DNA from 3 places in the Pseudomonas sp. LBUM1647 genome. Region 1 is predicted to be linked to each of the others. Evidence: predicted binding sites of a transcription regulator. Region 1 holds the regulator's gene; each other region holds the start of a gene.
What was found. The regulator sigma-54, encoded in region 1, starts transcription at its own class of promoters, with help from an activator protein. The targets are predictions, from matches to a motif close to ANTGGCATNNANNTTGCTNT.

Region 1 (4,155 bases):
AGCCGAAAAACGACACGAAAAAGGCCCAGTAATGGCAACTCTGAAAGCTCAGCATCTGGCCAAGAGCTACAAGAGCCGCCAGGTCGTGCGTGACGTCAGCCTGTCGATCGACAGCGGTCAGATCGTCGGCCTGCTGGGTCCCAACGGCGCCGGCAAGACCACCTGTTTCTACATGATTGTTGGCCTGGTACAGGCCGATCAGGGCCGCGTACTGATTGATGACCTGGATGTCAGCCACCAGCCTATGCACGGTCGTGCGAAGGCCGGTATCGGCTATCTTCCGCAAGAAGCATCGATCTTCCGCAAACTCTCGGTAGCCGACAACATCATGGCGATCCTCGAGACCCGCAAGGAACTCGACAAGGCCGGTCGTCGCAAAGAGCTGGAAAGCCTGCTGCAGGAATTCCACATCAGCCACATCCGCGACAACCTCGGGATGAGCCTGTCCGGTGGTGAACGCCGCCGTGTGGAAATCGCTCGAGCACTGGCTACCAACCCGAAATTCATCCTGCTCGACGAACCGTTCGCCGGCGTGGACCCGATTTCGGTGGGCGACATCAAACAGATCATCTATCACCTCAAGGCCAAGGGCATTGGCGTGCTGATCACTGACCACAACGTCCGTGAAACCCTGGATATCTGCGAAACCGCCTACATCGTCAACGATGGCCAGCTGATCGCCGAAGGTGACTCTGCCACCATCCTGGCCAACGACTTGGTCAAGGAAGTGTATCTGGGCCATGAGTTCCGCCTGTAAGCACTGAGGTGTCTGGCTGGTTGCTCGGGCGCTTGTCTCGATAAAAAATCAACATTTTTTTATTGTTACAGCGCTCTAGGCAAACGCTGCAGTTTCGGGCATATAATTTGCTTATGTTTGGCGCTCCGGCGCCCTGTAGTGGATGGCGCATGTGCGCCGGCGAATAAGGTGTTAAGCCCCTGCCATGAAACCATCGCTAGTCTTGAGAATGGGCCAGCAGCTGACGATGACACCGCAGCTGCAACAGGCCATCCGCCTGCTCCAATTGTCGACCCTGGACCTGCAACAGGAAATCCAGGAGGCCCTGGAGTCCAATCCGATGCTCGAACGCCAGGAAGAAGGCGACGACTTCGATAACGCCGACCCCTTGGCCGACAAAGCCGAACAGCAACCCAACGCTGACATTCAGGAGCCCTCCTACCAGGAAACCGCCCCGACGGTTGATAACCTCGAGGAAGGCGACTGGAACGAGCGCATCCCCAACGAACTGCCCGTCGATACCGCGTGGGAAGACGTCTACCAGACCAGCGCCAGCAGCCTGCCGAGCAACGATGACGACGAGTGGGACTTCACCACCCGGACATCGGCCGGCGAAAGCCTGCAAAGCCACCTGCTGTGGCAACTGAACCTGGCCCCGATGTCCGACACCGATCGCCTGATCGCCGTGACCCTGATCGACTGTATCAACAATCAGGGCTACCTGGATGAAACCCTCGAGGAGATTCTCGAAGCCTTCGACCCGGAACTGGACATCGAACTGGACGAAATCGAAGCCGTCCTGCACCGCATCCAGCAATTCGAACCCGCTGGCATCGGCGCCCGCAACCTGGGCGAATGCCTGCTGCTGCAATTGCGCCAGTTGCCCGCCAAGACGCCTTGGCTGGTCGAGGCCAAACGCCTGGTCACCGATTACATCGACCTGCTCGGCAGCCGCGATTACAGCCAGCTGATGCGTCGCATGAAGCTCAAGGAAGACGAACTGCGCCAAGTGATTGAACTGGTGCAGAGCCTCAACCCGCGCCCAGGCTCGCAAATCGAGTCCAGCGAAGCCGAATACGTCGTTCCCGACGTGATCGTACGCAAGGACAACGAGCGCTGGCTGGTGGAGCTGAACCAGGAATCCGTGCCACGACTGCGGGTCAACGCTCAATACGCCGGTTTCGTGCGCCGCGCCGACACCAGCGCCGACAACACCTTCATGCGCAATCAGTTGCAAGAGGCCCGCTGGTTCATCAAGAGCCTGCAAAGCCGCAACGAAACCCTGATGAAAGTAGCTACTCAGATCGTCGAGCATCAGCGCGGCTTTCTTGAATACGGCGACGAAGCCATGAAACCGCTGGTCCTGCATGACATCGCCGAAGCGGTGGGCATGCACGAGTCGACGATTTCACGGGTGACCACGCAGAAATTCATGCATACCCCCCGGGGCATATATGAACTGAAATACTTTTTCTCCAGCCACGTCAGCACCTCCGAGGGCGGTGAATGCTCGTCCACGGCGATCCGCGCGATCATCAAAAAACTGGTTGCCGCGGAAAATCAGAAAAAGCCGTTGAGTGACAGCAAGATCGCTGGTTTACTGGAGGCACAAGGCATTCAGGTGGCTCGCCGCACCGTCGCCAAGTACCGCGAATCCCTCGGGATCGCGCCTTCGAGCGAACGCAAGCGGTTGATGTAGAGCCACGCCACAGCGTTCCAGTGGCAGGCATTTCTGCCTGCCGCTTTATGCACTGGCAACGAAGGAGAAGCTGTATGCAAGTCAACATCAGTGGACACCAACTGGAAGTGACCGAACCTCTTCGCACCTACATCGGCGAAAAACTCGAACGATTAGAGAGGCATTTCGACAAGATCACCAACGTGCAGGTCACGATGACGGTCGAAAAGCTCAAGCAGAAAATCGAAGCCACGCTGCATATTCCCGGCAATGAAGTGGTCGCAAACGCGGAGCATACCGATATGTACGCGGCGATCGACGCACTGACCGACAAGCTGGATAAACAACTCAAAAAGCATAAGGAAAAGACCCAAAGCCTCCTCCAGGGCGCGACCGGTCGTTAACACTCCCAACCCATGATCCGACTTGAAAGCATCCTGACCCCCGGCCGTTCCCTCGTGAACGTGCCGGGCGGCAGTAAAAAGAAAGCCCTCGAACAAATTGCCAACCTTATCCACAAAGAAGTGCCGGATCTGGAGATGCAAGATGTCTTCGAGGCTCTGATTGCCCGTGAAAAACTCGGCTCAACCGGTTTTGGCAACGGCATCGCCATTCCACACTGCCGCTTGAAGGGCTGCACCTCGCCCATCAGTGCCCTGATGCACCTTGATGCACCCATCGATTTCGACGCCATCGACGGCGCCCCAGTTGACCTGCTGTTCGTTCTGCTGGTCCCGGAAGCCGCTACCGATGCGCACCTGGAGTTACTGCGCCAGATCGCCAGCATGCTCGACCGCAAGGAAGTGCGCGAAAAACTGCGCAGCGCCCCGAGCAATGAAGCCTTGTATCAGGTTGTCCTGGACGAGCAAAACGGTCATTAATCATGCGCTTGATCATCGTCAGTGGCCGCTCCGGCTCAGGTAAAAGTACCGCACTCGATGTTCTCGAGGACAACGGCTACTACTGCATCGACAACCTGCCCGCCGGTCTGTTGCCGGAACTGGCCGAACGCGCGTTGATTCACACCGAGCTGGCACAACCGCTGGTTGCCGTATCCATCGATGCGCGTAACTTGCCGAGTCACTTGTCGCGGTTTCCCGAACTACTGGAAGAAGTGCGCAGCCGGCATATCCAGTGTGATGTGCTTTATCTGGACGCCGACGAAGAAACTTTGCTCAAACGTTTCTCGGAAACCCGCCGTCGTCACCCGCTGAGCAATGCCAATCGCTCGCTGGCCGAGGCCATCAACGATGAGACCGCCCTGCTCGGACCGATTGCCGACCTCGCCGATCTCAAAGTAAACACCACCAACCTGAACCTGTATCAGCTGCGAGATACCATCAAGCTGCGCCTGCTGAACCAGCCGGAACCCGGTACGGCGTTCTTGGTGGAGTCTTTCGGCTTCAAGCGTGGCATGCCGGTGGACGCTGATCTGGTGTTCGACGTGCGCTGCCTTCCGAACCCTTACTGGAAGCCAGAGTTGCGCGATCAATCCGGGCTCGACCAACCAGTTGCCGAGTACCTGGCGGCACAGCCGGACGTCGAAGAGATGTTCCAGGACATCTCCACCTACTTGTTCAAGTGGCTGCCCCGCTTTGCCGCCAGCAACCGCGCTTATGTCACCATTGCCATTGGCTGCACCGGCGGCCATCACCGCTCCGTCTACCTGACCGAGCGTCTGGGCCACGCCCTGCAAAAAACCCTGAAGAACGTCCAGGTCCGCCACCGCGACCTCAGCTAA
Region 2 (4,155 bases), 2.7 Mb from region 1:
GCTCAGGCCGCCCCCGAAAAACGAGCTCAGACCGATGTCGGTCTTGCTGTTCTTGCCAATTTGCGAGTTGGCGTTTTTGCTGGCCTGGGTGCGTTCATTCAGGGTGATGGTGATGATGTCACCGACCCGGAACGCCTTGCGGTCGCTGTACAGGTTCTGTTCGAAACCGGCCTGGTAGATCGAGCCGTTATTGGCGGCAGCCGGCAGCGGTGTGCGCGGCAACACCGGGGCGTAGTAAGGGTCATTGGGCTTGGGCGGCGGGGCAACGCAGCCCGCGAGCACGACGGCCCCACTCAGTGCCAGAACAGATACAAAGCGATTCATGACCCTACCTCACGGTGTTGCAGGCGACCTGATGGCCGCCTCATAGACTTGATTACAGATTCTGCGTTACGAACGAGAGCATCTGGTCGGCGGTGGAGATCACCTTGGAGTTCATCTCGTAAGCGCGCTGAGTGGTGATCATGTTGACCATCTCTTCAACGGTGCTGACGTTCGAGGTTTCCAGAGTGTTCTGCAGCGTGGTGCCGAAACCGGCCAGGCCCGGGGTACCGACTTGCGGCGCGCCGCTGGCAGCGGTTTCCAGGAACAGGTTGTTGCCCACAGCCTGCAGACCGGCCGGGTTGATGAAGTCGGCGGTTTGCAGGTTGCCGATCACCTGGGATGCCGCGTTGCCGGCAACGGTGATGGACACGGTGCCGTCGCGACCGACCGTGAAGGTCTGGGCATCATTCGGAATGACAATGGCCGGTTCCAGGGCGAAGCCGCTGGCGTTCACGATCTGACCGTTGGAGTCCAGGTGGAACGTACCGTCACGGGTGTAGGAAGTCGTGCCGTCCGGCTGCAGAATCTGGAAGAAACCGCGACCGTCGATGGCCATGTCCAACGGCTGCTCGGTGGTTTGCAGGCTGCCGGCGGTGAAGTTTTTCTGGGTGCCGACAATGCGCACACCGGTACCCAATTGCAGACCCGACGGCAGTTCACTGTCCTGGGTCGACTGGGCGCCTGGCTGGCGTTTGATCTGGTAGAGCAAGTCCTGGAACTCGGCGCGGTCACGTTTGAAACCCGTGGTCGACACGTTGGCCAGGTTGTTGGAAATGGTCGTCAGGTTGGTGTCCTGGGCGGACAGACCTGTTTTGGCAACCCATAGAGCCGGAAGCATTCGATTCTCCTCGTGCGCCTGTTTTACGGCGCGACGTTCTGATAATTAGCTGATCTGCAAGACCCGAGCCATGGCCTGGTCGTCTTCTTTGGCGGTGTTCATCATCTTGATGTGCAGCTCGAACTGCTTGGCCAGGGCCAATACCGAAGTCATCTCTTCCACGGCATTGACGTTGCTCGACTCAAGGAAACCGGACACCAGTTTGACGTCGGCATCGGCTTGCGCCGGCTTGCCATCCTTGGTGTGAATCGAACCGTCCAGGCCTTTGGTCATGTTCTTGAAGTCAGGATTAACCAGCTTGATGCGGTCGACTTCCGCCATCACGCGCGGACCTTCACCCATCGCACGAATACTGATGGTGCCGTCCTCGCCCACTTCGATTTGCTGCTCGGGCGGCACGGCAATCGGCCCGCCATTGCCCATCACCGGCATACCGTTGCCGGCCCGCAGCACGCCCAGGGCGTCGACGTTCAGGCTGCCGGTGCGCACGTAACTTTCGCCGCCGTCAGGGTTCTGCACGGCGATCCAGCCATTGCCTTGCACCGCGACATCGAGGTCGCGACCGGTTTCCACCAGTGCGCCAGGGGAGAAATCGGTGGCCGGACGTTCGGACAGGGCAAACGCACGCGCCGGAAAGCTGTCACCGAACACCGGCATCGAACGAGCCTGCTCCAGGTCTTTCTGGAAGCCGTTGGTGGAGATGTTCGCCAGGTTGTTGGCATGAGCCTTCTGCGCCAGTGCATTCTGGCTGGCGCCGGTCATTGCCACATAAAGGTACTTGTCCACACTCTTTCCTCTGCATGCCGGACGTTTGCCGCCCACTGCTGTACTGCTGAGCCATAAGCAATTTGCAGACCAACTTTTTTCTGGCGGCGCAGGGCCCGGCAAACAAAGGACTTGAGGGAGCCAGGAGGGATTGGAGAATTGTGTCGAAGACGAAAAACCGGCGGTGTTATGCCGCTTCGCGGCAAAGATCAGAAGATCGCAGCCTCGTTGCACTCGACAGCTCCTACAGTGAAACGCATTCCAATGTAGGAGCTGTCGAGTGCAACGAGGCTGCGATCTTTTAATCTTCAGCTATTGTCCTTACCAACGTCATACTCACGCAACTTATTGGCAATGGTGGTGTGGGAAACCCCCAATCGCTTGCCCAACTGCCGACTGCTCGGATGCTCGGAGTACAAACGCTCAAGCACCGCTTTCTCGAAGCGTCCGACAATCTCGTCCAACCCGCCCTCGAGCGAGAAATCGCCAAGTGGCTGACGCACGCCGTAGTCCGGCAGGCGAATATGTTCAGCCTTGACGGTCCCGCCCTCGCACAAGGAAACCGCCTGGAACAACACGTTTTCCAACTGCCGAACATTGCCCGGCCAGTGGTAATGACTGAGCCGTTCCATCGCCGCTGGCGCGAGTTTTGGCAGCGGGCAACCGATCTGCCGACTGGCCTGATCGAGGAAGTGTTCCACCAGCGGCGTCAGACCATCGAGGCATTCGCGCAGTGGCGGGATGTGCAGTGAAAGCACGTTCAAGCGGTGATACAAATCCTGGCGAAATTCACCGCGCGCGCACAACTCGGACAGGTCGACCTGCGTCGCGCAAATCACCCGCACATCCAGATAAACCTCTTCATCGCTGCCCACACGACGGAAGCAACCGTCCTGCAGGAAACGCAGCAATTTCACCTGTAACCGCGGGCTCATTTCCCCGACGCCATCGAGAAACAGCGTACCGCCCGCCGTCAGCTCCAGCAGACCGAGTTTGCCTTCGGCCCGCGCCCCTTCGAAAGCGCCGGGGCCGTAGCCGAACAGCTCCGTCTCAGCCATGGATTCCGGCAGGCCGGCGCAGTTGAGCGCCATCAACGGTGACTGCCCCCGCGGACTCGCCAGGTGGCAGGCTCGCGCCAACAACTCTTTACCCGTACCGGTTTCACCTTCTATTAATAGCGGCGCATCCAGCGGCGCCATGCGTCGGGCTTCGCGCACCACCGCGGCCATCACCTTCGAGCTTTGGAAAATGCTGTCGAAACCGCGCAACTCCTGCTTGCGAACGTTATAGATGCGCTCACCGACCCGGTCGGCGCGGTGCAGCGTGAGTACCGCGCCGGCCATGGCTTCGCTGTCGTCATGCTCTGATTGCAGTGGTGCGATGTCGGCGAGAAACACGTCGCCCTTGACCTTCACCCGCAAGCCGTTGATCCGTGACTTGTTGGCGCGCACCAGTTCCGGCAAGTCGAAATCCTCCGCGTAACGCGACAGCGGAATCCCCGGCACCTCATCTACCCGCACGCCGAGCAACTGCGCCGCGGCGCGGTTGGCCGCGACGATCGAGCCGCCCATGTCGATCGACAGCACCGGAAACTCCAAGGCGCCGAGCAACGCATTGAGCTCCATGTGCCGACGTTCGCTGGGCATCAGCCCTACACGCTTGACGCCGAAGACCCCGGCAATCGATTCGAATTTCGGCCGCAACGCCTGAAACTGAATGTTGATCAGGTTCGGGCAATGCAGGTAGATCGCGTTGCCATGCTCACCGCCGACCTCGCCGCGAGCGACGTTGATCCCGTACTCCACCAGCAGGTTGAGAATGTCGCGCAGGATACCGATGCGGTTCTGGCAGTGAACTTTGATACGCATATAAAGGCCCGAAACAGGAGAGATCGAGGGCCTGAGCCAGGAATTTTCTGCGCAGGCGCCAACTTTGTCGTCAAGATTATGTGACACCTGCACGCCATTTCAAACCCGGAAATACCAATCCCTGCGCCACAACAGCCATACCGTAACGAAAACTTTACGAAAATCGATGAATTTTCCTACGCACGGCGCGACTCGCGTGCTGCAACACTGCATTTCTTGAGGTATTTCTAGGTCCATAGCAGGACATAACAAGAACGAAATCCCCTAGCAGGAGAGCAGCATGAAGCAGACGCAATACGTGGCTCGCGAGCCCGATGCGCAAGGTTTTATCGACTACCCCGCCGAAGAACATGCGGTGTG
Region 3 (4,155 bases), 3.0 Mb from region 1:
GACGCATTGGTTAGAACTCAATACAGGTTGACGCCGCAATGACGTCAACACCTTGGCTCGCGACGCCGGCAGCGAGCCCCAACGGCAGGAGTTTTTCTGCCAGACCTCAATTGAGGTCGACGCGATAAATACAGTCAACAAGTGAGGGCAACACCCTATGAGAAGACTTAAGCGTGATCCGTTGGAAAGAGCATTTTTGCGCGGATATCAATATGGCGTTGGTGGCAAATCCCGTGAGCTTTGCCCATTTACTCTACCGTCGGTACGCCAAGCCTGGATTAACGGCTGGCGAGAAGGACGCGGCGACAACTGGGACGGTATGACCGGCACTGCGGGAATCCATAGACTCAACGAACTTCACGCCGTCGGCTAACACAGGGCACACACTCCGACACGACAATCTGATTACGTAACGACTTACCACGCACGCCCCATCCGGGCGGCGGGCTTCGGCCCAGGGGCTCCTTCGAGGAGCCCTTTTTTATGCCTGCTCTAAACTTAGCGATGGACCCCTGTGGTGAGGGGGCTTGACTGTGGCGAGGGGATTTATCCCCGTTCGGCGGCGAAGCCGTCGTAATCCATTGGACGCGGTGTGGCTGGAAAAACAGGGGCCGCTTCGCAGCCCAACGGGGATAAATCCCCTCGCCACAGATAACTCACCTCACCACAGAAGCACTTGCCGCAGGGATTAGCGCAAGGCGGCGATGGCGTCTACGGATTCACGAATCAGCGCCGGGCCTTTATAGATGAAGCCGGAATAGAGCTGCACCAGGCTGGCACCCGCAGCGATTTTCTCAGCCGCGTGCTTGCCTTCGGTGATGCCGCCCACGGCGATGATCGGCAAGCGACCGGCCAACTCGGCCGCCAGCACCTTCACGGTGTGGGTGCTCTTGTCACGAACCGGTGCGCCGGACAGACCGCCCGCCTCGTCCCCGTGCTCCATGCCTTCTACGCCGACGCGGCTCAAGGTGGTGTTGGTGGCGATCACCGCGTCCATCCCGGTTTCGATCAGCGCTTGCGCGACCTGAGCGGTTTCTTCGTCGGTCATGTCCGGCGCAATCTTGATCGCCAGAGGTACATGTTTGCCGTGGCGCAGCGCCAGTTCTGCGCGGCGCGTCGCCAGGTCGGCCAACAATTGCTTCAGCGAATCGCCGAATTGCAGGCTGCGCAGGCCAGGGGTGTTCGGCGAACTGACGTTGACCGTCACGTAGCTGGCGTGGGCGTAGACCTTGTCCAGACAGATCAGGTAGTCGTCGACCGCCCGCTCAACCGGGGTATCGAAGTTTTTGCCGATATTGATGCCCAGCACGCCCTTGAACTTGGCCGCCGCCACTCGAGCCAGCAGGTGATCGACGCCGAGGTTGTTGAACCCCATGCGGTTGATGATCGCCTCGGCTTCCGGCAGACGGAAAATGCGTGGCTTCGGGTTGCCCGGCTGCGGACGCGGGGTGATGGTGCCGATTTCGACGAAACCAAAACCCAGTTGGGCAAAACCGTCGATGGCCGCGCCGTTCTTGTCCAGACCGGCTGCCAGACCTACCGGGTTCGGGAAGTCCAGGCCCATGACGGTCACCGGCATTTTCGCCGGTGCCTTGCACAGCAAGCCGTTGAGGCCCAAACGCCCGCCCGCGCCGATCAGGTCCAGGGACAGATCGTGGGAGGTTTCCGGGGAAAGTTTGAACAACAGCTGACGGGCCAGGGTGTACATGGGCGGGTTTGACTCTGGGCTACGAAAAGTGGCGGCGATTATAGCCGGGCATCGGGGTTGCAGGCGAGGCGCGCGACAAAATCAGCGAACGATGGCATATGCCTTGCACCGTCACTGACATCAGCACTCATGCCAACGGCGGGATGAGTCGAAAGACAAAGGCGTCGTCACTTGGCCTTGCCCTGGCAAGCAGCCCGGTACGGCGCTTTTTTTTTGGAAGGTGTTTAGCCATGAATGAAACCACAGCGGGCCCTCTGGCCTGGGTAAACGGCAGCGATGCCCCCGAAAAGACCGAAATCAACCTCGGCTTCATGGCCCTGAGTGACTGCGCCTCCATGGTGGTCGCGGCCACGCAGGGCTTTGCCCAACCTTATGGCCTGACCCTGAACCTCAAGCGCCAGTCGTCCTGGGCCAACCTGCGGGACAAACTGGTCAGTGGCGAACTCGATGCCGCCCACAGCCTGTACGGTTTGATCTACGCCGTGCATTTGGGCATCGGTGGTGTCGCGTCGACCGAGATGGCGGTGCTCATGGGCCTGAATCAGAATGGCCAGAGCATCAACCTCTCCCATGGCTTGCAGGCTCTGGGCGTGATCAGTCCTGAAGCGCTGGACCGGCACGTGCACCAAAGTCGCCCAAAACTCACCTTCGCCCAGACATTTCCTACGGGCACCCACGCCATGTGGCTGTATTACTGGCTCGCGAGTCAGGGTATTCATCCGTTGCAGGACGTCGACAGCGTGGTCGTGCCGCCGCCGCAAATGGTCGCGCACCTGCAAGCCGGGCGCATCGACGGCTTCTGCGTCGGCGAGCCATGGTCCGCCAGCGCGGTGCAGCAAAACTTGGGGTTCACGATGGCCACAACCCAGACCATCTGGCCCGATCATCCGGAAAAAGTCCTCGGTTGCACCCGCGCCTTTGTCGAGCAATACCCCAACACCGCACGGGCGCTGGTGATGGCGATCCTCGAAGCCAGCCGCTTCATCGAACAAAGCACAGAAAATCGCCGCAGCACCGCGAAGCTCTTGAGCGCGCCCGAATACCTCGACGCACCGCTCGACTGCATCGAACCGCGATTGCTCGGTGACTACGCCGATGGCCTGGGTAATCGCTGGCAAGACCCGCACGCCCTGCGTTTCCATGGTGGTGGTGAAGTCAACTTGCCGTATCTGTCCGATGGCATGTGGTTCATGACCCAGTTCCGCCGCTGGGGTTTGTTGCGCGACGACCCGGATTACCTGGGCGTGGCCCGCCAGGTCCAGCAACTAGACTTGTATCGAGAGGCCGCCACCGCCGTCGGTGTGGCCGCGAGTGATCAGCAAATGCGCAGCAGCCAGTTGATCGACGGAAAGGTCTGGGATGGCCTGGACCCCGCCGGCTATGCCCGCAGTTTCAGGTTGCACGCGATGAGCGACAGCTCGCCCCTTCTCGCCAGCCGCTGACAGGAGGCTACGAATATGTTGCGTATCCTGCTGATCAACGACACCGCGAAGAAAGTCGGTCGCCTGAAGGCGGCCCTGACCGAGGCCGGGTTCGAGGTGATTGACGAGTCGGGCCTGACCATCGACCTGCCCGCGCGCGTCGAAACGGTGCGTCCGGACGTGATTTTGATCGATACCGAGTCACCGAGCCGCGATGTGATGGAGCAAGTGGTGCTCGTGAGCCGCGACCAACCGCGGCCGATTGTGATGTTTACCGATGAACATGACCCCGATGTGATGCGTCAGGCGATCAAGTCCGGGGTCAGTGCCTACATCGTCGAAGGCATCCACGCACAGCGCTTGCAGCCGATTCTCGACGTCGCCATGGCACGTTTTGAAAGTGACCAGGCCCTGCGTGCCCAACTCAACGCCCGCGACCAGCAACTGGCCGAGCGCAAGCGCATCGAGCTGGCCAAAGGGTTGTTGATGAAAATGAAGGACTGCAACGAGGAAGAGGCCTACACCCTGATGCGCCGCCAGGCGATGAGCCGGCAGCAGAAGCTGATTCAAGTGGCGGAGCAGATCATCGCCATGAGCGAGTTGTTGGGTTGAAGAGCAAAAGATCGCAGCCTTCGGCAGCTCCTACATGGGATGCGTACACCCTGTAGGAGCTGCCGAAGGCTGCGATCTTTTTGCCTTAACAAAAATTCCGGATGTGGCACAGATCTCGCTAGGTAATCACTACAGGTAACCAACGGCGGTTGCCCCACCTACGACAAAGACGTCGCTCACCTCATTTGCCCTTTGGCGAATCCGGTGGCGGCGTTTTTTTGTTTTGGCCCCACAGACCGGGGCCGGTGGTGCGGCCGATGCGGCGCCCCACCTGCAAGCTCAAGACTCCTTCTCGAGACTCCTAACAGCTGAGGTGCGCGATGAATTCAAGCTTCTGGAAATCTGGCCATACCCCGACATTGTTCGCGGCCTTCCTCTATTTCGACCTGAGTTTCATGGTCTGGTACCTGCTTG

Region 2: the regulator sigma-54 is predicted to act here: its motif matches at 2,003-2,022, upstream of ACA059_RS23805 (flagellar basal body rod protein FlgF).
Region 3: the regulator sigma-54 is predicted to act here: its motif matches at 1,799-1,818, upstream of ACA059_RS22355 (CmpA/NrtA family ABC transporter substrate-binding protein).

Annotation. Positions count from the first base shown of each region.
Region 1 is NZ_CP166809.1:1,032,805-1,036,959, reverse strand. Features, by position in the region: gene lptA (lipopolysaccharide transport periplasmic protein LptA) at 1-32, shown strand, start outside; gene lptB (LPS export ABC transporter ATP-binding protein) at 32-757, shown strand; gene ACA059_RS04555 (RNA polymerase factor sigma-54) at 942-2,435, shown strand; gene hpf (ribosome hibernation-promoting factor, HPF/YfiA family) at 2,510-2,818, shown strand; gene ptsN (PTS IIA-like nitrogen regulatory protein PtsN) at 2,831-3,295, shown strand; gene rapZ (RNase adapter RapZ) at 3,298-4,155, shown strand.
Region 2 is NZ_CP166809.1:5,176,715-5,180,869, forward strand. Features, by position in the region: gene flgH (flagellar basal body L-ring protein FlgH) at 1-324, opposite strand, end outside; gene flgG (flagellar basal-body rod protein FlgG) at 377-1,162, opposite strand; gene ACA059_RS23805 (flagellar basal body rod protein FlgF) at 1,208-1,948, opposite strand; gene ACA059_RS23810 (sigma-54-dependent transcriptional regulator) at 2,236-3,795, opposite strand; gene phhA (phenylalanine 4-monooxygenase) at 4,076-4,155, shown strand, end outside.
Region 3 is NZ_CP166809.1:4,869,689-4,873,843, forward strand. Features, by position in the region: gene rmf (ribosome modulation factor) at 158-373, shown strand; gene ACA059_RS22350 (quinone-dependent dihydroorotate dehydrogenase) at 689-1,708, opposite strand; gene ACA059_RS22355 (CmpA/NrtA family ABC transporter substrate-binding protein) at 1,939-3,150, shown strand; gene ACA059_RS22360 (ANTAR domain-containing response regulator) at 3,166-3,741, shown strand; gene ACA059_RS22365 (nitrate/nitrite transporter) at 4,062-4,155, shown strand, end outside.